Regions from separate parts of the Lysobacter sp. BMK333-48F3 genome, predicted to be linked through region 1. Evidence: riboswitches for the same ligand, from Rfam matches in the RefSeq annotation. Region 1 holds a riboswitch; each other region holds the start of a gene.
The links. Region 1 has a riboswitch for cobalamin ahead of metE (5-methyltetrahydropteroyltriglutamate--homocysteine S-methyltransferase). Riboswitches for the same ligand answer to the same signal wherever they lie in the genome.
Positions count from the first base shown of each region.

Region 2: another riboswitch for cobalamin. It lies ahead of K4L06_RS01675 (TonB-dependent receptor); the one in region 1 lies ahead of metE (5-methyltetrahydropteroyltriglutamate--homocysteine S-methyltransferase).
Region 3: another riboswitch for cobalamin. It lies ahead of btuB (TonB-dependent vitamin B12 receptor); the one in region 1 lies ahead of metE (5-methyltetrahydropteroyltriglutamate--homocysteine S-methyltransferase).

Region 1 covers NZ_JAIHOO010000001.1:2,624,257-2,631,799, reverse strand. The annotation lists gene K4L06_RS11165 (TonB-dependent siderophore receptor) at 1-544, opposite strand, end outside; gene K4L06_RS11160 (hypothetical protein) at 655-1,809, opposite strand; cobalamin riboswitch at 2,124-2,391, shown strand; gene metE (5-methyltetrahydropteroyltriglutamate--homocysteine S-methyltransferase) at 2,581-4,860, shown strand; gene gap (type I glyceraldehyde-3-phosphate dehydrogenase) at 5,561-6,565, opposite strand; gene K4L06_RS11145 (OmpW family outer membrane protein) at 6,832-7,455, shown strand.
Region 2 covers NZ_JAIHOO010000001.1:431,383-438,925, reverse strand. The annotation lists gene K4L06_RS01685 (cobyrinate a,c-diamide synthase) at 1-421, shown strand, start outside; gene cbiB (adenosylcobinamide-phosphate synthase CbiB) at 486-1,403, shown strand; cobalamin riboswitch at 1,544-1,691, shown strand; gene K4L06_RS01675 (TonB-dependent receptor) at 1,898-4,033, shown strand; gene K4L06_RS01670 (PepSY domain-containing protein) at 4,030-5,553, shown strand; gene cobD (threonine-phosphate decarboxylase CobD) at 5,676-6,686, shown strand; gene K4L06_RS01660 (cobyric acid synthase) at 6,683-7,543, shown strand, end outside.
Region 3 covers NZ_JAIHOO010000001.1:2,370,755-2,378,297, reverse strand. The annotation lists gene K4L06_RS10100 (RNA pyrophosphohydrolase) at 83-700, opposite strand; tRNA gene K4L06_RS10095 (tRNA-Met) at 828-904, shown strand; gene queD (6-carboxytetrahydropterin synthase QueD) at 1,045-1,398, shown strand; gene K4L06_RS10085 (phasin family protein) at 1,981-2,394, shown strand; gene bioD (dethiobiotin synthase) at 2,586-3,347, opposite strand; gene K4L06_RS10075 (GAF domain-containing protein) at 3,420-3,902, shown strand; gene K4L06_RS10070 (TfoX/Sxy family protein) at 3,899-4,345, shown strand; cobalamin riboswitch at 4,488-4,737, shown strand; gene btuB (TonB-dependent vitamin B12 receptor) at 4,859-6,706, shown strand; gene K4L06_RS10060 (hypothetical protein) at 7,143-7,543, opposite strand, start outside.

The DNA.
Region 1 (7,543 bases):
CATCCAGCGGCTGCTTGCTGACCCGGTTGATCAGGCCGCCGGAAGAACCGCGCCCGAACAGCATCGCCGCCGGCCCCTTGAGCACTTCGATCCGCTCGACGTTGGCCAGGTCGCGGTAATACATCGCGTCGTCGCGCACCCCGTCGAGGTACTGGTCGGACAAGGCGCTGAAGCCGCGGATCGCGACCTGGTCGCGTTGGCCGTCGCCGTTGTTGAGCCCGACGCCCGGCACCAGCGCCAGCATCTCGTTGAGCGAGCGGCCGCCCTGGGCGTCGATCAGCGCGCGCGGCAGCACGGTCACCGCCTGCGGCACTTCGATCAGCGGGGTATCGGTCTTGGTCGCGCTGCGGCTGCGCGCCGCGCCCAGGCGCGGACCGGCGACGCCGTGGACCTGGATCTGGTCGAGTTCGTGCACCGGCGGCGCGGCCTCGGCCGCGGCGGGTCCGGCAACGACGGGCTCGGCGGCGAGCGCGGCCGACGGCAACAGGCACAGCAAGGCCAGCGTCAGACGCGCCGGCGCCGGCCGCAAGGGGGTAGCGGACATGCGGAAAACTCCTGCTAAGGCGAATGGCTCGAGCCCTGCAGGCGCTCTGGCTAAGCGGAAAATTTTGCGTCAGCGATGACGGTCGGCGCAAGCCGACCGTGCGCGCGGCCTCATTCGCGGCGCGCGGCGCCGTTCTTCGGCGAGACATTCTTGGGCGAGACATTCCTGCGCGAGACGAGCTTGTCCGCCACGTCTTCTTCCGCCACGGCCGCGGACAACGGCGGCAGCACCGGTTCGTGCAGGTACAGGTCGGCCGGGCTGTCGTGCGGGCAGCTGCGGTCGGGGAAGCCGTGGCGCGACTGCACTTCGCGCGCGCAGTCCGGCAGCGCGCCGAAATCCTTGCCGGAGGCCATGCATTGCGCGTCGACCTCGCGCCGCACCTGCTCGCGCCGGCGCACGAAGTCCTCGCCGCACTTGCGGGTCAGGCGGATCCGGTCGAGGTCGTCCTGGGCCGCGTTGCTGCCGTCCAGGCCGTACAGGGTCAGTTCGTCGGGCGTCAGGATGCGCAGGTCGCGGTTGGCGACGGTCATCATCAGGTCGGCGACCGCGGTGGCGACGCCGTTGCGCTCCAGGTAGTCGCGCACTTCGCGGTTGATCGCGCGCAGCTCGCGGCTGAGTTCGGCGCGCGAGGTCGCGGTCGAGCGGTCGCGCATCAGCCGGTGGATGCCGACCTTGCCTTCGGCCGACCGGGTGTCGCCGGCGGCCAGCACCAGCACGCAGGCGCTGTGGCAGACCGCGCCCTCGCGCACCCAGATCGACCAGCCCGACTCGGCGATCGAATCGCCGGCGCGGATCGCCTCTTCGACGTGGCCGCCGCTGGAATCGATGTCGAGGATCCGGGTCGGGATCTCCATCCGCGCGGCCATCGCCGCGACCCGCTGCACCAGGGCGGTGAAGCCGGCGCCGATCTTGCCTTCGTAGCGCACCCGCACCACCCCGGCCGGCTGGCACGGCGCCAGCGCGTCGACCAGGCTGAAGAAATCCAGGCCGCTCAGCGGCTCGCCGTCGCCGTCGGCCTGGTAGTCGTAGCCGCAGCTGATCCGCGCGGTGCCGTTGTCGAGCTTGGCCGGCGGCCAATAGGTGCCGCGCAGGACCTCGGCTTCGCTCGGCGGCGCCGAGGCGTTCGCCGGCAGCGCCCGCGCCGTCTCGTTCTGGCTGCCCAGGGTCACGCTCTCGGCGCCGGCCGGAGCCGGCGCGGCGTCTTTGCCGCAGCCCGCCAGGCCCAGCAGACACAACCCCAGCGCAAGCGACCATCTGTAAAACATGTTCCACCCATCGGATTCGAGATCGCGGGCCGTCCCGGGCCCGCATCGCGCAGCGTCGCGACGCTGCCACGTTAGCCGCAGCCGTTATCCGACTCAACGGCATCGCGACGCCGCGAGCGGCCGCCGCTGCCGCGCGCTTCATCTTCGTCGGCGGCGCATGAACGCCAGCCGGCGAAATCCGCCCGGCGCGCCGGTCGCCGACGCCCTCGGCGCGCAGCCGGCAGACCGGGCAAAGCCGCACGCCCCGCGCACGCGCCGATTGACTCCGCCGGCCGCGCTGCGTAACTTGGCGCCGTTACGGTGAACATCGCTTCATAAAGATAAAGCGATGCGACACGCCGCCACCGGTCCGCCGGCGGCGGCCAGAGGGAATCCGGTGCGAATCCGGAGCTGCCCCGCAGCGGTATGGGAAACGAACGGGCCTTGGCACTGGGCGATCGCCTGGGAAGCGGCCTTAGTAGGAGAAGCCAGAGGCGAGAAAAGAGTGGCCGGGAACGAGCGAGTACTCGTTCCTCGTTTCTCCGCACTCGTTGCCGGCTCAAGTCCCGAGCCCGAAGACCTGCCGCGACCGGAAGGTTCGCCTTCCGTCCGACTCCGGCCCGTGCGCCGGTCGCGCGCCTCGCGGTGCCGGCCGCTGCGCGGATCCGGTTCGCCCGCGGGGGCGAAGGTCGACACCAGGGCAGACCGCAACCGGGCGTACAGCGCCGGGTCGGCGCCGCCGTGGTCTCCTTCGTTGCCCTGCGTCATGCCCACGCATCGCAGGTACTCATCATGATCAGCGTTACCCATCTCGGCTTCCCGCGCATCGGCGCGCGGCGCGAGCTCAAGCAGGCCCTGGAATCGTTCTGGAAAGGCGAGACCGCGGCCGACGCCCTGCACGCCAGCGCCGCCGCGCTGCGCGAGCGCCACTGGCGCCTGGCCAGCGCCGCCGGCGCCGACAGCGTGCCGTGCAACGACTTCTCCCTCTACGACCAGGCGCTCGACGCGTCGGTGCTGTTCGACGCGATTCCGGCCAGCCATCGCGAGTTGTACGAACACGACCCGCTGGCCGGCTACTTCGCCCTCGCCCGCGGCGTGCAGGACGGCCGGCGCGATCTGCGCGCGCTGGAAATGACCAAGTGGTTCGACACCAACTACCACTACCTGGTGCCGCAGTTCGAGCCCGGCCAGCGCTTCGCCCTGCGCGCCGACAAGCCGCTGGCCGAACTGGCCCAGGCCCAGGCCCTGGGTCTGCAGGCGCGGCCGGTGCTGCTGGGCCCGGTGACCTGGCTCAAGCTCGGCAAGCGCCGCGACGGCGGCGACCCGCGCGAGCTGCTGGATGCCTTGTTGCCGGCGTACGCGCAGTTGCTGGAACGGCTCAAGGCCGCCGGCGCGCAATGGGTGCAGATCGACGAGCCGGCGCTGGTGCTCGACCTCGACGACGCCGATCGCGCCGCTTACCGCCGCGCCTACGCCGCGCTGGCCGAGGCCGACGCGCCGCAGCGCCTGCTGACCACCTACTTCGGCGGGCTCGGCGACAACGCCGCGCTGGCGGCGCAGTTGCCGGTGCAGGGCCTGCACCTGGACCTGGTGCGCGCGCCGCAGCAACTGGAAAGCCTGCTCGCCCTGCTGCCGGCCGAGCGCGCGCTGAGCCTGGGCGTGGTCGACGGCCGCAACATCTGGCGCGCCGACCTCGACGCCGCGCTGAGCCTGGCCCGCCGCGCCGGCGCGCGCGCGCAGTGGCTGGCGCCGTCGTGCTCGCTGCTGCACGTGCCGACCGATCTGGAACTGGAGCGCAAGCTGCCCGGGCCGCTGCGGCAGTGGATGGCCTACGCCAGGCAGAAGATCGAAGAGCTGCGCCTGCTCGCCGACGCCCTGGCCGGCGACGAAGGCGCCGCGCGCGAACTGGCCGCGGCCGCCAGCGCGCGCGCCGCGCGCCTGGCCTCGCCGCTGCTGCGCAATCCGCAAGTGCGCCGGCGCCTGGCCGACGTGCGTCCGGAAATGAGCCGGCGCGCCTCGCCGTATCCGCGCCGGATCGCCTTGCAGCAAAAGCGCCTCGGCCTGCCGCCATTCCCGACCACCACCATCGGCTCGTTCCCGCAGACCGCGCAGGTGCGGCGCGCGCGCGCCGAGCACAAGGCCGGGCGCCTGGACGACGCCGGCTATCGCCGCTTCCTGGAGCAGGAAACCCGCGACTGCCTGAAGGAGCAAGAAGCGCTGGGCCTGGACCTGCTGGTGCACGGCGAGTTCGAGCGCAACGACATGGTCGAGTACTTCGGCGAGCGGCTCGACGGCTTCGCCTTCACCGCCCACGGCTGGGTGCAGAGCTACGGTTCGCGCTGCGTCAAGCCGCCGGTGCTGTACGGCGACGTGGCGCGGCCCAAGCCGATGACGGTGCGCTGGACCCGCTACGCCCAGACCCAGACCGCGCGCCCGGTCAAAGGCATGCTGACCGGCCCGGTGACGATCCTGCAGTGGTCGTTCGTGCGCGACGACCAGCCGCGCGCCGACAGTTGCCGGCAGATCGCCCTGGCCCTGCGCGAGGAAGTGCAGGACCTGGACGCGGCCGGCATCGCCGCGATCCAGATCGACGAACCGGCGTTGCGCGAAGGCCTGCCCCTGCGACGCGCCGACTGGCCGGCCTACCTGGCCTGGGCCGGCGACAGCTTCCGCCTCGCCGCCAGCGGGGTCAGCGACGCGACCCAGATCCACACCCACATGTGCTACGCCGAGTTCAACGACATCATCGAGGCGGTGGCCGCGCTGGACGCCGACGTGATCTCGATCGAGACCTCGCGCTCGCGGATGGAACTGCTCGACGCCTTCGCCCGCTACCGTTATCCCAACGGCATCGGCCCGGGCGTGTACGACATCCATTCGCCGCGGGTGCCGAGCGAGACGGAAATGCGCGAGCTGCTCGACAAGGCACTGGAAGTGCTGGCGCCGGAGCAGTTGTGGGTGAACCCGGACTGCGGCCTGAAAACCCGCGGCTGGCCGGAAGTGCGCGCGGCGTTGCAGGCGATGGTGCAGGCCGCGCGCGGCCTGCGCGAGTCGGCCGCCGCGCCGGCCTGAGCGACCCGCAAGCTTGCGCTTTTGCTGTTGTTTTTGTTTTTGCTTTTGCTTTTGAGCTTGGCGTCGCAACGGACTCGCGAGAACGCCCTGAAGCCCCGGAGGGCGGCCCGCAAGGATGCGGGCCGTGCGCAGCCAGGCCAGGGATGGCCTGTGCGGAGCAGTCCCGCGCAGGCTCCGTCCCATAGTGGCTTTTGATTCGAAACAGCCATGGCGTTTTCTTTGGTTACTTTCTTTGTCGCCTTGGACAAAGAAAGTGACCCGGCCGCTTGCGGACGGAAGCTTTGCTTTGAGCCTTTAGAGCCTTCGAATACAGACGCTGCGAGACCGCAGCAGCGCGGTCGCGGCTTATGACCGTAGGAAATCCCTGTGGGACGCCGCTCCTACAGGAGGCGCAGGACAAAGACGCGGCGAGCGGGCGGGATGGCGGTCGCGGCTTATGACCGAAGGAAATCCCTGTGGGACGCCGCTCCTACAGGGGGTGCAGGACAAAGACACGGCGAACGGGCGCGATGGCAGTCGCGGCTTGTGACCGAAGGAAATCCCTGTGGGGCGCCGCTCCTACCCTTCGCGATGGGATTGGGCTTCGATCGATGACGAAGGCGTTGATTCCTCTGCGCGTCCCGCGGACAAAGAAAAAGCCCCGCGGATGCGGGGCTCTTCCGGATCGCTGCCGGGCGCCGACGGCGCCGGCGTACGCCGCTTACTTGCCGGCGACGACCTTGACCATTTCCAGGCACTTGTTCGAGTAGCCCCACTCGTTGTCGTACCAGCTGACCAGCTTGACGAAGGTGCCGTCCAGGGCGATGCCGGCCTCGGCGTCGAAGATCGAGGTGCGCGCGTCGCCGCGGAAGTCGGTCGCCACGACCTTGTCCTCGGTGTAGCCCAGCACGCCCTTCAGCGCGCCTTCCGACTGCGCCTTCATTTCGGCGCAGATCTCGGCGTAGGTGGCGTCCTTGTTCAGCTCGACGGTCAGGTCGACCACCGACACGTCCGAGGTCGGCACGCGGAACGACATGCCGGTGAGCTTCTTGTTGAGCTCCGGGATCACCACGCCGACCGCCTTGGCCGCGCCGGTGCTGGACGGGATGATGTTCTCCAGGATGCCGCGGCCGCCGCGCCAGTCCTTGTTGGACGGGCCGTCGACGGTCTTCTGGGTCGCGGTGGCGGCGTGCACGGTGGTCATCAGGCCGCGCTTGATGCCCCACTTGTCGTTCAGCACCTTGGCCAGCGGGGCCAGGCAGTTGGTGGTGCACGAGGCGTTGGAGACGATCGCCTCGCCCTTGTAGGTCTTGTCGTTGACGCCATAGACGAACATCGGCGTGTCGTCCTTGGACGGCGCCGACAGCACCACCTTCTTGGCGCCGGCGTCGAGGTGCTTCTGCGCGGTGACCTTGTCCAGGAACAGGCCGGTGGACTCGATGACGACTTCGGCGCCGACTTCGTCCCACTTCAGGTTGGCCGGATCGCGTTCCTGGGTCAGGCGGATCTTCTTGCCGTTGACGATCAGGGTGTTGCCTTCGACCGCGACGGTGCCCTTGAAGCGGCCGTGGACCGAGTCGTACTGCAGCATGTAAGCCAGGTAGTCCGGCTCGAGCAGATCGTTGATGGCGACGATTTCGATCTCGTTGCCGAAGTTCTGCACGGCCGCGCGCAGGACATTGCGCCCGATGCGGCCGAAGCCGTTGATGCCTACCTTGATCGTCATTGACTACTCCTGCGGCCGCCCCGGGGCGGGTCGATGGGGAAACCGCCATTCTAACAAGCCCGGCCCACCGCCCGCAGAACGGCCCTCGGAACGGCCGCAGAAGGGCCGGCCGGGGGCCGGCCCGGACGGGCGGCCTGGGGGCCGGAAAAGACTGGGATCGGGGTCAAAGTTTGATTTTGTGGGCCGTCTTTAGAGTGCGCAGTGGCACAAGCCCCGTTCAGCAAGATTACAATCCGGCCTTTCCGACCACCCAGGGGACTCAAGGAATGAACCATCGACTGATCGGCGGCGCCCTCGCCGCAGCCCTCGCCTGCGCGGCCCAGCCGGCCCTGGCCCAGCAAGCCGGCAATTTCACCATCGGCATCGGCGCCCACCAGGTCAACCCGAAGTCCAACAACGGCACCGTCCTCAACGGCGCGGCCCAGCTGGAAATCGACGACAACGTCCAGCCGACCTTCACCTTCGAATACTTCATCCGCGAAAACCTCGGCATCGAAGTGCTGGCGGCGGCGCCGTTCAAGCACGACATCGCGGTCAAGGGCGTGGGCAAGGTCGGCGAAACCAAGCAGCTGCCGCCGACCTTCTCGCTGCAGTACCACTGGAACAGCCGTGGCACCGTCTCGCCCTTCGTCGGCGTCGGCGTCAACTACACGACCTTCTTCAGCGAGAAGACCAGCGGCGCGCTGGACGGCCTGGATCTTCGCCTGGAAGACTCGATCGGCGTCGCCGCCCACGCCGGCATCGACTTCATCCTGACCGAGCGCAGCGCGATCCGCGTCGACGCGCGCTGGATGGACATTTCCTCCGACGTCGAAATCGAAGGCCAGAAGGTCGGCAAGGCCGAGATCGACCCGACCGTGTACGGCCTGGCCTACGTGATGAAGTTCTGATCCGCGCCCGGCTTGGGCCCATAAAGCCCCGGCCCGTCGCTCCGGCCGCCGCCGCGCTTGCGGCGCGGCCGTCGCGCGGCGATGGCGG
Region 2 (7,543 bases), 2.2 Mb from region 1:
ACTGCATTTGCCGGCTTTGTCGGCGCGCACCGACCTGGGCGCGGAGCTGCGCGCGCGCCGCGACGCCGGCACGCCGATCCTGGCCGAATGCGGCGGCCTGCTGTACGCGCTGGACCGGCTCAGCGACCGCGACGGCGCCCAGGGCGAGATGGCCGGCCTGCTGCCGGGCCACGCCGCGTTGCAGCCGAAGCTGGCCGCGCTGGGGCTGCAATCGGTCGCGCTGCCCGAGGGCGAACTGCGCGGCCACACCTTCCACTACGCGCGCGCCGAGATAGCCGCTGCGCCGATCGCGCATTCGCACAACCCCAACGGCGGCCCCAGCCGCGAGGCGCTGTACCGCGACCGCCGGCTCAACGCCAGCTTCGTGCACTTCTATTTCCCTTCCAATCCCGACGCGGCGGTGCGTCTGTTCTTGCCTTGAATGCCCTGCCATGAATGCTCTGCCATGAGCCCGCCGTCATGAGCCTGTCGTCATGAGCGCCGCGTTGCTGGTGCTGACCCTGTTCGCCGGGGTAATGCTCGACGCCGCGCTCGGCGAACCGCGGCGCGCACATCCGCTGGTCGGTTTCGGCCGATTGGCGCGGGCGATCGAAACCCAGGCGCACGCCGACGGGCGCCTGCGCGGCGTGCTGGCCTGGGTGCTGGCGGTGGTTCCCATCGTCGCGGCGACGGCTTACGTGCAACTGGCGCTGGCCGCGTGGTCGGCCTGGGCCCAGGTGCTGTTCGGCGCGGTCGCACTGTATCTGTGCATCGGCTTGCGCAGCCTCGACGAACACGCGATACCGGTGGCCTGCGCCTTGCGCGACGGCGACCTGGAAGCGGCGCGGGCCGCGGTGTCGCGCATCGTCAGCCGCGACACCGCCGCGCTGGATGCCGAGCGCGTGGCCGCGGCGGCGACCGAGTCGGTGCTGGAAAACGGCAACGACGCGGTGTTCGGCGCGCTGTTCTGGTTCGTCCTGCTCGGCCCGGCCGGCGCGGTCGGCTATCGCCTGGCCAATACCCTGGATGCGATGTGGGGCTATCGCACCCCGCGCTACCAACGCTTCGGCTGGGCCGCGGCGCGTATCGACGACGTGCTGAACTGGGTGCCGGCGCGACTGACCGCGATCACCTATGCCGCGCTCGGCGACACCGCCGCGGCGTGGCGCTGCTGGCGCACGCAGGCGGCGCACTGGGACAGCCCCAACGCCGGCCCGGTGATGGCCGCCGGTGCCGGCGCCCTGCGCGTTCGCCTGGGCGGCGCCGCGCCGTATCACGGCGTGTGGGAACCGCGGCCATCGCTGGGCGAAGGCGAGCCGCCGGATGCGGGCTCGGTCGAACGCGCGCAGCGCCTGGTCGGGCGCGGCGTGTTGCTGTGGTTGGCGGCGATCGCGTTCGGCGCATGGGCCTGGCGCGCGCTGTGACGCGCCGCGTCGGCCGCGCGGCGCGAGCTTCGCGCCATACCGCGCTGTGCAGTTGCGGCGCCTTCAGCGCTCGCCTAAGCTCGCGCCGTCCACAGGGTTCGCCGCGCAAGCCATCGCGCGGCATCGGCCGCAAGGCCGAAGGGAAGTCCGGTGACGCCGGCGCCGCGATGCGGCCCGGCCATTCCGGCGCAGCCCCCGCTGCTGTAAGCCTGACGAATCCGCCCACATGCCACTGGTCGCCGCGACCGGGAAGGCCGGCGGAGGAGGTCGACGGCGAGCCAGAAGACCGACCCTGCGGCGATCAGTCGAACATGCGCTCCGGGGTGCGGGCGCGGGACTGGAGTCGAATCCCGATCGCGTCGCGCCCGGCCCCGGCCGCTGCGTACGCGCGCGGGCCGGGTTCGTGCGTGGACGCGTCGCGGCACAGCGGCGCGCCGGCGCCGGCCGCTCCGGATCTGCAGGCATCCCGTGCGCCAGCACCGGAGACCGCCCGCTTGTCCGTCCGAACTTCCCATCGCAGTACCCGCCGCTTCAGCCGCCATGCTCCCGCGTTGCGCCGCCTCGGCCTGGCCCTGGCCGGCCTGGCGTTCGCGCAGGCCGCCTGCGCCGACGATTCCACCACCCTCGACGCGGTGCAGGTGCGCGCGCAGTCGCCGCTGGAGCGCGTCGCCGAGGCCGGCAGCCGGCTCGGCCTGAGCCTGCGCGAGTTGCCCGCCGCGGTCGAGATTCTCGACGGCGAAACCCTGCGCGAACGCGGCGACGATACGCCGCAACGCGCGCTGGCGCGCGCCGCCGGGGTGGTGCCGATGGGCGCGCCCGGCAACGGAAATTCTTCGCTGAGCCTGCGCGGTTTCTCCGGTCACGGTTCGGTGGCACAGGTCTACGACGGCACCCGGGTGTTCGTCGCCTCCGGCACGCTGAGCTTTCCCGGCGACACCTGGCAGCTCGATCGGATCGAAGTGTTGCGCGGCCCGGCCTCGGTGCTGTTCGGCGACAGCAGCGTCGGCGGCGTGGTGCACTACGTGCCGCGCGCCCTGCAAAGCGCGCCGCGGCGCGAGGCGATGCTGGCGATGTCGAGCTGGGACGGTTACCGCTTCGGCCTCGGCGCGGGGCAGGGCGTGGGCGAGCGCGTGCGCTGGCGCGCCGACCTGACCGGCGCCGGCGGCAACGGCGAGATCGACCGCGCCGGCTACGAACGCTACGGCTTCTCCGGCGCCCTGGCCTGGGACCTGAGCCCGCGCCTGACCGCGACGCTGAAGTACGACGGCGGGCGCCGCCACGATCCGCGCTACTTCGGCACGCCGCTGGCCGACGGCCGCCTCGACCGTCGCCTGCGCGAGCGCAACTACGACGTCGCCGACAGCCATATCCGCTACGACGACGGCCTGGCGCGGCTGCGCTTCGACTACGCCCTCGGCGAACGCGCCCAACTGGTCGCCGAGACCTACCATGTCGCGATCGACCGGCGCTGGCGCAACGCCGAAAGCTACGCCTTCGATCCGCGCAAGAACCTGGTCGTACGCAGCGACTTCATCGAGATCGGCCACGACCAGGAACAATGGGGCCAGCGTTTCGACCTGCTCGCCGCGGGCGAGCTGTGGGGCCGAGCGCAGCGCCTGAACCTGGGTGTGGAAGGCGCGCGGGTGCGTTTCACCCACAGCAACAACGGCCCCTACGGCGGCCGCGACACCGTGCCGGCGTTCGATTTCGCCCCGGGCGGCTTCGTCAACCTGGCCGGCACCCAGCCGCGTTTCGGCACCATCACCCGCCAGCGCGCGCTGTACCTGGAACACAGCGTCGAGCTGTGGCCGCGCTGGACCCTGGTCGGCGGCCTGCGCCGCGAGCGCATCGAACTGCAGCGCAAGGAGCTGCTGACCGGTACCGGCTTCGGCGTACGGTTCGATTTCACCGCCTGGCGCCTGGGTGCGGTGTTCGCGCTCGACCAGCGCACCTCGCTGTACGCGCAGACCAGCAAGGGCATCGATCCGATTTCCGGGCTGGTGACCCTGCCGCTGGCGCAGAAGGACTGGTCGCTGACCCCGGCGCGGCAGATCGAGCTGGGCCTGAAGCAGAGTTTCGCCGGCGGCCGCGGCGATTGGACGCTGGCCGCGTACCGGATCGAGAAGCGCAACCTGCTCAGCCGCGACGAAGAGGACCCGAACCGGGTCCAGCAGATCGGCCAGCGCAGTTCGCGCGGGCTGGAGCTCGGCCTGGGCTATGCGTTGTCGCCGCGCTGGCGGATCGACGCCAATGCCGCGCTGCTGGACGCGCGTTTCGACGATTTCAGCGAAGTCGTCGCCGGCCGTCTGGTTTCGCGCGACGGCCGGACTCCGGCGAACACCCCGGAGCGGGTATTCAACCTGTGGCTGGGCTTCGATCCGATCGAGGCCTGGAACGCCTCGCTGGGCTTGCGCCGAGTTGGACATCGCTACAACGACAACGCCAACAGCTCGCGCATCGACGGCTATACCGTCGCCGACGCACAGCTGTCCTGGCGTGCGCGCGTCGGCAGTCGATTGACTCTGCGCGCGCGCAACCTCGGCGACGCGCTGTACGTTGGCTCCGGCCGCTCGCAGGCCCTGCTCGGCCCGGGACGCGAGTTCGAGCTGGAATGGGCGCAGCGTTTTTGAACGCACTCAAGCGCCAGTTGCAGTGGTGGCATCGCTGGTTGGGCGTGTTCCTGGCGCTGCCGGTGTTGCTGTGGTTCGTGTCCGGTGCGGTGTTGCTGTTCGTGCCGTTCCCGCGCCTGAGCGAAGCCGAGGCGCGCGCCGGGCGTGCGCAGCTGGCGTTGGCGGCGGTGCGCATCGACGCGCGACAGGCGGCGCAGGCGGCCGGGCTGGACGGCCCGCCGCAGCGCGCGCGGCTGGGCATGCTCGGCGCACGGCCGGTATGGCGGCTGCGCGATCGCGACGAGCGCTGGCATCTGGTCGGCGCCGACGACGGCCGCGTGCTGCCCGCGCTCAACGCCTCGGCCGCGGCGGCGGTAGCGCGCGATTTCCAGCGCCGGCGCGGCGAACCGGCCGCGACGCCGCGCTACCTCGGCCGATTGGAGCGCGATCAGTGGACCCTCAACGGCCTGTCCGGCCTGCGTCCGCCCTTGCACAAGCTGCGTTTCGCCGATGCGCGGGCGACCGAGTTGTACGTCTCGGCGACCACCGGCGAGGTGGTGCGCGACAGCACCCGCAGCGAGCGCGGCTGGAACTGGGTCGGCGCGATCGTGCATTGGATTTATCCGACCGCCTTGCGCGCGCAACCGGCGCTGTGGCGGCAAGTAGTGATGTGGCTGTCGGGCGCGGCCTTGCTCGCCGCGCTGGCCGGCGTGGCGATCGGCTCCTGGCGCAGCGTCGACGCCTGGCGGCGCGTGCGCCGGGTCACTCAGTACCGCGGCGTGTACGCCTGGCACCACTGGCTCGGCTGGGGCGGCGGGTTGCTGATGCTGAGCTGGCTGTTCAGCGGCTGGATGTCGATGGGGCCGCTGCGCGCGCCGCCGAACCCGGCGCTGGAACGTTGGCGCGAGGCCTATGCCGCGCCGCCGCCGACATGGCCGGCGCAGTGGAGCGCGCGCCTGCCGGCGGGCCCGGGCTGGCTCGAAGCCGAATTGCTGTGGTTGGCCGGCGAACCCTGGTACCGCCTGGAGTCGCGCCAGGGCGCGACGGCCTGGGCACCGGCGCTGGCCGATGCCGCGCAGGCGCCGGACCTGGGCGCCGCGCTGCGCCGCGCCGAAGCCGCCAGCGGGGTGAAGATCGCTGCGCGGCAGGAACTGCGCGCCTACGACGCCTACTACCTGCACGCCGCGCATCGCGACCCGCCGCCGTTGCCGGTCTGGCGCCTGCGTTTGGCCGATCCGGCCGCGAGTTGGGTGCAGATCGCACCGGCGCGCGGCGAGATCGTCGCCAGCAGCGACCGCCGCAGCCGCGTCGAACGCTGGCTCTACCACGGCCTGCACAGCTGGGACCTGCCGTGGCTGCTGCAACGTCCGCGCCTGCGCCTGGGTCTGTTGCTGGGCGGCCTGGCGATCGGCGCGGCCTTGGCGGTCACTGCGATCCTGGTCGCCTGCAAGCGCCTGCGTGCGATCGCCCTGGCGCGCGCCGCACGGCGTGCGCGCGGCGCGGCCGTGCTGCCGCGGAGGCTGGCCGATGCCGCGGCTTGAGCGCGCTATCGTCCTGCCGGCGCTGCGGGCGCGGCCGCTGCGGGCGCGTCGGTATCCTGAGTTCCGCTTTTCCATCGGCCGTTGCGCTGCCTCGTGCAGCGGCCCCGATCCGGAGTCGACCCATGCTTGAACACGGCGGGCGCTTGCTGCGCGCGGCGCAGCGCTACGGCATCGCGCCGGAGCGCTGGCTCGATCTGTCGACCGGAATCAGCCCGTATGCGTGGCCGGTGCCGGCGATCCCGGCGCGCGCCTGGCAGCGCCTGCCCGAAGACGACGACGGCCTGGTCGAGATCGCTTGCGCCTACTACGGCGCGCCCGCGCTGTGGCCGGTAGCCGGTTCGCAGGCGGCGATCCAGGCCTTGCCGGAGTTGCGCGCGCCGGCGCGGGTCGGCGTGCTCGCGCCCGGCTACGCCGAGCATGCGCACGCCTGGCGGCGTTGCGGCCACGCGGTGCAGTCCCTGCCGGCGGCCGAACTGCTGCGCCGCGTCGACGAGTTCGACGTGCTGGTGCTGATCCATCCGAACAATCCTGGCGGCGACCGCTTCGAGCGCGAGGCATTGCTGCAGGCGCAGGCCACGTTAGCCGCGCGCGGCGGCTGGCTGGTGGTCGACGAGGCGTTCATGGATGCGACCCCCGAGCACAGCCTGTGCGCCGACAGCGCAGGCGAGGGGCTGATCGTGCTGCGGTCGGTCGGCAAGTTCTTCGGCCTGGCCGGGGCCCGCGCCGGCTTCGTCTGCGCCGCGCCGGCGCTGCTGCAGGCGCTGCGCGAACGGCTGGGGCCGTGGACCCTGACCGGCCCGGCCCGGCACGTGGTGCGCGCGGCGCTGGCCGACCGCGATTGGCAGGCGGCGCAGCGCGAGCGCCTGCTCGCGCAAGGCGCGCGCCTGGCCGCGTTGCTGAGCGCGCACGACTTGGCGCCGAGCGGCGGCAGCGCATTCTTCCAATGGCGCCGTTGCGACGAGGCTGCGGCGCTGCACCAGGCCCTGGCCCGGCGCGGCGTGCTGACTCGCCTGTTCGAGCAGCCGTCGAGCCTGCGCTTCGGCCTGCCCGGGGACGAGGCCGAGTGGCGCCGGCTCGATGCGGCGCTGGCCGCTGCGGTGGAGGAGATAGCAACGATGGAGACGCAGCGTTGAGCGCGCGCGTGCTGATGGTGCAGGGCTGCACCTCCGATGCCGGCAAGAGCGCCCTGGTCACCGCGCTGTGCCGCTGGCTGCGCCGGCGCGGCGTGGCGGTGGCGCCGTTCAAGCCGCAGAACATGGCGCTGAATTCCGCGGTCGCCGCCGACGGCGGCGAGATCGGCCGGGCGCAAGCGGTGCAGGCGCAGGCCGCCGGGCTGGCGCCGCATACCGACTTCAATCCGATCCTGCTCAAGCCCAACAGCGACACCGGCGCGCAGGTGATTGTGCACGGCCGCGCGGTGGCCAACCTGGACGCGCGCGCCTATCACGACTACAAACGCACCGCGATGGCCGCGGTGCTGGCCTCGCACGCGCGCCTGTGCGAACGGTTCCAGGCGGTGGTGGTCGAAGGCGCCGGCAGCCCGGCCGAGATCAACCTGCGCGACCGCGACATCGCCAACATGGGCTATGCCGAGGCGGTCGACTGCCCGGTGGTGCTGATCGCCGACATCGACCGCGGCGGCGTGTTCGCCCATCTGGTCGGCACCCTGGCCCTGCTGTCGGACAGCGAGCGCGCGCGGGTGACCGGCTTCGTGATCAACCGGTTCCGCGGCGATATCGCCTTGCTGCAACCCGGACTGGACTGGCTGGAGCGCGAGACCGGCAAGCCGGTGCTCGGCGTGCTGCCGTATCTGCACGGGCTGCACCTGGAGGCCGAGGACGCCTTGCCGCGCGAACCGGCGGCCAAGGCCGGCGCGCGCCTGCGCGTGGTCGTGCCGGCGCTGCCGCGGATCAGCAACCACAACGATTTCGATGCGCTGCGCGCGCACCCGCAGGTCGAGTGCCGCTTCGTCGGCCCCGGCGAAACTCCG
Region 3 (7,543 bases), 250 kb from region 1:
CAGCCGGATGGCTGCGAGGCCCATTCCGCCAGGAATGAGAATGATTGTCAATTAACAGCAGCCGACTGCTGCCGGCCCGGCCTCAGGCGCCCGGTTCCGAGCCGCCGCGGACCGGGCTGCCGGGCAGGCCGCCGCGGGCGCGCGGCCGCTGCCGGTTGTGGCCGGCCAGGCGCGGGTCGTGCAGGCGGGTGTCGGGGCCGGGCGCCGGCACCGCCAGGGAACCGGCGACATGGCGCGCGAACGGGGCCAGGTGGCGCAGGGCGCTGGCGTAGACGCCGCGCTTGAACATCACCACGTGCTCGACCGGGTACCAGAAATCCACCCAACGCCAGTGGTCGAACTCGGGCTTCTCGGTCAGGTCCAGGCGCAGGTCGGACTCCTGGCCGGTCAGGCGCAGCAGGAACCAGACTTGTTTCTGGCCGATGCAGACCAGTCGGTCGTTGCGCCGCACCGCCCGCCGCGGCAGGCGGTAGCGCAACCAGCCCGGGGTCGCGCCGAGCACTTCGACGTGCTGCGGCAGCAGGCCGGTCTCCTCGCGCAATTCGCGATACATCGCCTCCAGCGGCGTCTCGTCGCTGTTCATCCCGCCTTGCGGGAACTGCCAGCCGTCGCGGTGCACGCGGCGCGCCCAGAACAGGCGGCCGTCCGGGTGCATCAGCACGATGCCGACATTGGGCCTGTAACCGTCCGGATCGATCACGATGCGGACTCCGAATTTCTACTGAGTCCGACTCTGCCACGGGGTGCGGCAGACGACAAGTCGGGCAAAGCGGCGCCGCCCCCATTGACACGAACCCCTCCGGCATGAAGAATTCGCGGTTCCCCGTGGCTATGTAGCTCAGCCGGTTAGAGCACAGCACTCATAATGCTGGGGTCGGTGGTTCGAGTCCACCCATAGCCACCATCGATTCGCGTCGGCCCCGCCGCCGCAGCCAAGCCCGCCAGCGCCGCGGGCTTTTTCGTATCCGCCGTCCCGACGCCGCGCCCGGCCCGCTCCGGACCGGCGGCGTCCACCGCCCGAGCGCTTGCCGCACAATGTCCGCCATGAACATCTTCAAGGTCTTCACCCTCGAGGCCGCGCACCGCCTGCCGAACGTGCCGGAAGGGCACAAGTGCGCGCGCCTGCACGGCCATTCGTTCCGCATCGAGGTGCACCTGACCGGCGAACTGGGCGAGCACAGCGGCTGGGTGATGGACTACGCCGACGTCAAGAAAGCCTTCCAGCCGATCTACGACCGCCTGGACCACCACTACCTCAACGACATCCCCGGCCTGGAAAACCCCACCAGCGAACGCCTGGCGGTGTGGATCTGGGAGCAGCTCAAGCCGGTGCTGCCGCTGCTGAGCGAAATCGTCGTCCACGAGACCTGCACCGCCGGTTGCCGCTACCGCGGTTGAGCGGCGGCTCGGCCCCTCATCCGCTCCTTCGGGGCACCTTTTCCCGCAAGCGGGGTGAGGGGGCGCGCTTGCGAGCCACCGGCTCGCGCGCCACCGAACGCCCGAACGCCATGCGTTCGGGCCGGGGAGCGAATCCTCAATCGCCACGCGCCGGTGCGGCCACGCGCCCTCATCCGCCCCTTCGGGGCACCTTCTCCCGCAGGCGGGAGAAGGGAACGGCGGCGCCATCGTCGCAATGCCCGATCGAATCCGATCGCCCCCCCCCTCGAAGCCCCTCTCCCGCTTGCGGGAGAGGGGTTGGGGTGAGGGTCTCCCGGCCGCCTCGCACCCCCGCGCAAAAACGCCGGCGCCCACCGCGCGGCGGCGCCTCGGCGCGCCTGTCAGACGCGCGAAACCTGAGCGTCACAGCCCGAAACTAGGCTTTGCCTGAACCGCTGCTTGGGCGCTAACCGGCTGAACAGGCAGCTTTTCTGAACCGGTTCAGACCGCTCATCGGTGCGATGTTGCATCGCAACAAAGCCCTGGCTATGCTGCACCGCACCATCCAGTCGTTCTCCGCCTGGACCACTCAGGAGCTAAGCCATGTACCAGCAGTTCAACGAACAGTTCGCCGCCGCCACGCGCCAGTTCGCGGACACGGCCGCTCAGGTCAACCGTCTGGCCCTCGACAACGCCGAAGCGGTGTTCGGCCTGCAGATCGCCGCGATCGAAGACCGCGTCAACGCGACCTTCGCCTTCTTCGGCGAAGCCGCCGAAGCGCGCGATTTCGACGCCTTCAAGACCCTGTGGCCGAAGGGCGTGCAGATCGCACGCGAGAACGTCGAGCGCGCCGTCAGCACCGGCCAGGAAACCTTCGGCCGCACGCTGAAGACCAACGAAGCCATCGCCGAGCTGGCCAAGTCGCAGATCGAATCGGCCGCCAAGACCACCCAGGCCAACGTCGAGAAGGCCGCCAAGGCCGCGACCAAGGCCAGCGTCGCCCCGGCCGCCAAGTAATTCCGCTCAGGCCGGTTGCGGCCGCCGATTACGCGTCCCTCTCTCTGCGCGCGATCGACGGCCGGCATCGGCAAGCCCAGTCGGAAAACAAAAAACCCGGCAACTTCGGTTGCCGGGTTTTTTGTCGTCTGCGCCGCGCGGCGCCGGCGCAAGCCGCGGGGCGGGCCGCAGCGCGGCTTCGAACGGCGCCGTCAGAACAGCGGCATCAGCCGCTGCGCCAGCGCCTGCGGATCGGGTTGCGGCGCATACGGCAGCCGGCCCCAGCACGGCATCGGCAGGCGCGCGCGCAGGATCTCGAAGTTCTCGTCGGCGCGGGCCATGTCCGGGTCGATGCCGTTGGCGATCCAGCCGATCGCGCGCACCCCGTCGGCCTGCAGCGCGCGCGCGCTGAGTCGGGCGTGGCTGATCGCGCCCAGGCGCAGGCCGACCACCAGCACCACCGGCAGGTCCAGCGCGCGCACCAGGTCGAGCTGGTCCAGCGCGGCGCTGATCGGCGCCGCCCAGCCGCCGACGCCTTCGACCACCACGCAGTCGGCCTGCGCGGCCAGGCGCGCATGCGCGGCGCGGATCGCGTCCAATTCGATGTGCACGCCGGCCTCGGCGGCGGCGATCTCCGGCGCCAGCGGCTGCGGCAGGGCATAGGGATTGACGTCCTCGTAGCGCGGCCGCGGCAGGCTCGCCGCCTGCAGCAGCAACGCGTCCTCGTTGCGCCAGCCGTCCGGCCCCGGCTCGCAGCCGCTGGCGACCGGCTTCATGCCGACCGCACGCAGGCCGCGCGCGCGCAAGGCATGCAGCAGCGCCGCGCTGGCCACCGACTTGCCGATGCCGGTGTCGGTGCCGGTCACGAACAGGCCCGGCGGGCAGGCCGGGCGCGCGCCCGGATCGCCGGCGTCGGCGCGTTTTGCGTCCGTTGGTCGGATGGCGTCGGCGACCGAAGGCTGGTTGTGACTCATCTCGCGCTTTTGTTCCTGCTTCCCGGATCGGCCCATGGTAGTCGCGCAAGACGCCGCTGTTACACTTCCGCGATGTTTACCGCCTCTTCTTTGACCGGCAGCAAGGCCGAGCAATACCAGCAGCTGGCCGCGCAGGCGCGCGGCCTGCTCGACGGCGAACGCGACCGCGTCGCCAACGCCGCCAACCTGTCGGCCCTGATCGCGCACGCCCTGCCCGACCTCAACTGGGTCGGTTTCTATTTCTACGACGGCCGCGAACTGGTGGTCGGTCCGTTCCAGGGCCTGCCGGCCTGCGTGCGCATTCCGCTCGACAAGGGCGTATGCGGCGCGGCGGCGTCGACCCGGCAGACCCAGCGGGTCGCCGACGTGCACGACTTCCCCGGCCACATCGCCTGCGATGCGGCTTCGCGTTCGGAACTGGTGGTGCCGCTGCTGCGCGGCGAGGAGCTGATCGGCGTGTTCGATCTCGACAGTCCGTTGCCGGAACGCTTCGACGCCGACGATCAAGCCGGCCTGGAAGCGATGGCCCGGATCTACCTGGAGTCGCTGGCATGAGCGCGGCGAAGATGCGCAACATCGGTCCCAAGAGCGCCGCCTGGCTGCGCCAGGTCGGCCTGCGCACCCACGAGGACCTGGCCGCGGTCGGCACGGTCGAGGCCTTCATGCGGGTCAAGCGCGCCGGCTTCAAACCGACCCTCAACCTGCTGTACGCGATCGAGGGCGCCCTGCTCGACTGCCACTGGCAGGAGATCAGCGAGGAGCGCCGGCAGGAACTGATCCTGGCCGCCGACGCCGCCACCGCGCTGCTGCCGGCGCCGCGCAACAAGCCGGCCGCCGCGCCGGTGCGCACCACCGTGCACGCCGACGAGGGCGGCTACGAGGCCGGCGCCGGCTTCGCCGCGGCCGGCGAGCGCGACGACGACCACGGCGACGGTTTCGACCGCGACGGCGGCGTCGAAGAGCACGACGAGCGCGCCGAAGACGGCGAGCGCGACTGAGTCGGGGCGGCCGCGGCCGCCTCCATTCGAACGACCGTCCCAGCCCTGCCGCCGCCGATCCGGGGCGATGCCGCCGCGCGGGCAATGGGCCGGGCGGCTCCCCTCGGACAGCCCATTCGGACAGCCCGCCCGCCATCGCGTAGAATCCGCCCCGCTTCGAGGTGACCCCACGGCCGACCGCCGCGGGGTTGAAACGGGAAGCCGGTGACGCGCCCGGGCCGACGGATCTTCCGCTGGCGCCGCGCCCAGTCCGGCACTGCCCCCGCAACGGTAAGCGAGCCAGGTCGCGGCCTGCGCCACTGTGCGATGCACGGGAAGGCGCCGCGACCGGAAGCCGGCACGGCCGGCTTCGCCCGCGAGTCCGGAGACCGGCCTTGAGGCGCCATCGGTTGCGATGCGGAGGGCGTCGCGGCACGGCCGCCGTTCTCGCGCGCCCGTCGTCGCCCGCCTCCTCCCCCGCCGCCTCCTTCGCCGTTTTGACGCGCGCCGACGCGCGCGTCGTGGAGCTTTGCCATGCGTGCCCTGAATCTGTCCTTCGCCATCGCCTGCGCGCTCGCGCTGCCGGCCACCGCCCTCGCCGCGCCCGCGGGCGAGGCCACCGATCTCGACGAGGTCGTGGTCACCGCCAACCGCACCGCGGTCAGCGTCAACGACGCCCTGAGCCCGGTGGAAGTGCTGACCCGCACCGAGATCGAGCGCAGCCAGGCCCGCGACCTCAACGACCTGCTGCGCGGCCGCGCCGGCATCTCGCTGTCCAACCAGGGCGGCGCCGGCAAGCTCAGCACCCTGTTCCTGCGCGGCAGCGAATCCGACCACGTGCTGTTCCTGGTCGACGGCATCCGCATCGGCTCGCCGACCTCCGGCCTGGCCTCGCTGCAGGACCTGCCGCTGGCGCTGATCGACCGGATCGAAATCGTCCGCGGCCCGCGCTCGAGCCTGTACGGCGCCGACGCCATCGGCGGCGTGATCCAGGTGTTCACCCGCCGCGAGCAGCAGGGCTTCGCTCCGCGCGTCCACGTCGGCGGCGGCAGCAACGGCGCGATCGAGTTCGGCAGCGGCTTCGGCGGCCGCAGCGGCCGCGGCTGGTTCGGCGCCGACTACAGCTTCCGCAAGACCCAGGGCATCGACGCCTGCCGCGGCGCCGGTTTCCCGGTGTTCGCCGGCTGCTTCACCGACGAACCGGACCGCGACGGCTACGAAAGCCACGCGCTGTCGCTGCGCGGCGGCATCGATCTCAACGAGCAGTGGAGCATCGAAGGCCAGGCCCTGCGCGCCGAAGGCCGGAACGACTACGACGGCAGCTTCGTCAACTACTCCGAGACTGTGCAGCAGGTGATCGGCGGCAAGCTCCGCTGGCGCCCGAGCGAGACCGTCAACGTGCAGCTGGTCGCCGGCCGCAACGTCGACAGTTCGGATAATTTCCTCGGCTCGCTGCCGATGGGCTTCTTCAGCACCGACCGCGACAGCGCCAGCTTGCAGGCCGACTTCACCGTCGCCGACGGCCACGTGCTGACCGCCGGCTTCGATTGGCTGCGCGACCGCGTAGACAGCGACACCATCTACGACGAGGCCGAGCGCGACAACAAGGCCGGCTTCGTCCAGTACCAGGGCCGCTTCGGTGCCCACTCCTTCGAAGCCAGCCTGCGCCGCGACGACAACGAACAGTTCGGCGGCCACACCACCGGCGGCGCCGCCTGGGGTCTGGACTTCGCCGAGAACTGGCGCGTCACCGTCGGCTACGGCACCGCGTTCAAGGCGCCGACCTTCAACGAGCTGTACTACCCGTTCTTCGGCAACGCCCAGCTCAAGCCGGAAGAGTCCAAGACCTGGGAAGTCGGCCTGGCCTACCGCGGCGACAACTTCAGCGCGCGGATCGACGGCTTCGACACCCGCGCCGACGACCTGATCACCTTCGACGCGGCGATCAACCTGCCCAACAACATCGAACGCGCGCGCATGCGCGGCGCCGAGATCGGCATCGACACCGAATTCGCCGGCTGGACCCTGGCTGCCAGCGCCAGCTTCCTCGACACCGAGAACCGTCGCGGCTTCAACCGCGGCAACGATCTGCCGCGCCGCGCCAAGCACAGCGGCCGCATCGACCTGGACCGCGCCTTCGGCAAGTTCCGCGTCGGCGCCACCGCGGTCGGCTACGGTTCGCGCTACGACGACGCCGCCAACAGCACCCGCCTGGGCGGCTACGGCACCTTCGACCTGCGCGCCGAGTACGCCTTCACTCCGGCGCTGAGCCTGCAGGCGCGCGTGGCCAACGTGTTCGACCGCGAGTACGAGACCGTGTCGTACTACAACCAGCCCGGCCGCGAGTGGTTCCTGACCCTGCGCTACGCGCCGGCCAACTGAGGCCGATTCGCCGCGGCTTGTCCGCCGCCCTCATCCGCCCCTTCGGGCACCTTCTCCCGCAAGCGGGAGAAGGGAAGGACTGCGGCGGCGGCGTTGAAGTCCGATCGAACCCTCAAAGCCCCTCTCCCGCATGCGGGAGAGGGGTTGGGGTGAGGGCAACTGGCCGCCGTTACCGCTCCCGTCCCGAAAGTTCACGCCGAACGCCATGCGTTCGGGCCGGGGAGCGAATCCTCAATCGCCGCGCGCCAGTGCGGCCACGCGCCCTCATCCGCCCCTTCGGGGCACCTTCTCCCGCAAGCGGGAGAAGGGAACGACTGCGCCATCGTCGCAAAACCTGATCGAATCTGATCGAACCGTCTAAGCCCCTCTCCCGCGTGCGGGAGAGGGGTTGGGGTGAGGGAAACCTGGCCGCCGCTACCCCTCCCGTTCCGACAGCTCACGTCGGCCGCAACGAACACTGCACCCACGAGCGCCCGGCCACGTCGGCGACCACGCCCATCACGCCGTGCCGCCAGCGGCCGTCTTCCGGCCCGCCGATCAGCGCGCGGTGCACCGGCACCGTGTTCTCGTCGCCGCAGCGCTGCAGGCGCGCACCGGCTTCGGCATCGTCGCGGAACACCGCCTTGGCGATCACGAACCAGCTCAAGGCCAGCGGCTGGCCCTGCGCCGACAACACCAGGCTCAGACCGCTGGGGCGCGGCAGTTCCGCGCCCGACAGCAGCAGGTCGAGCTGGCGCATCAGCGGCCCCGCGTCGCCGAGCGCGGCCTGGGCCATCGCCGCCAGGCGCTGCCGGTCGAGTTCGTGCGCACGGGCATAGAACTCGGTAGCGCCGTCGG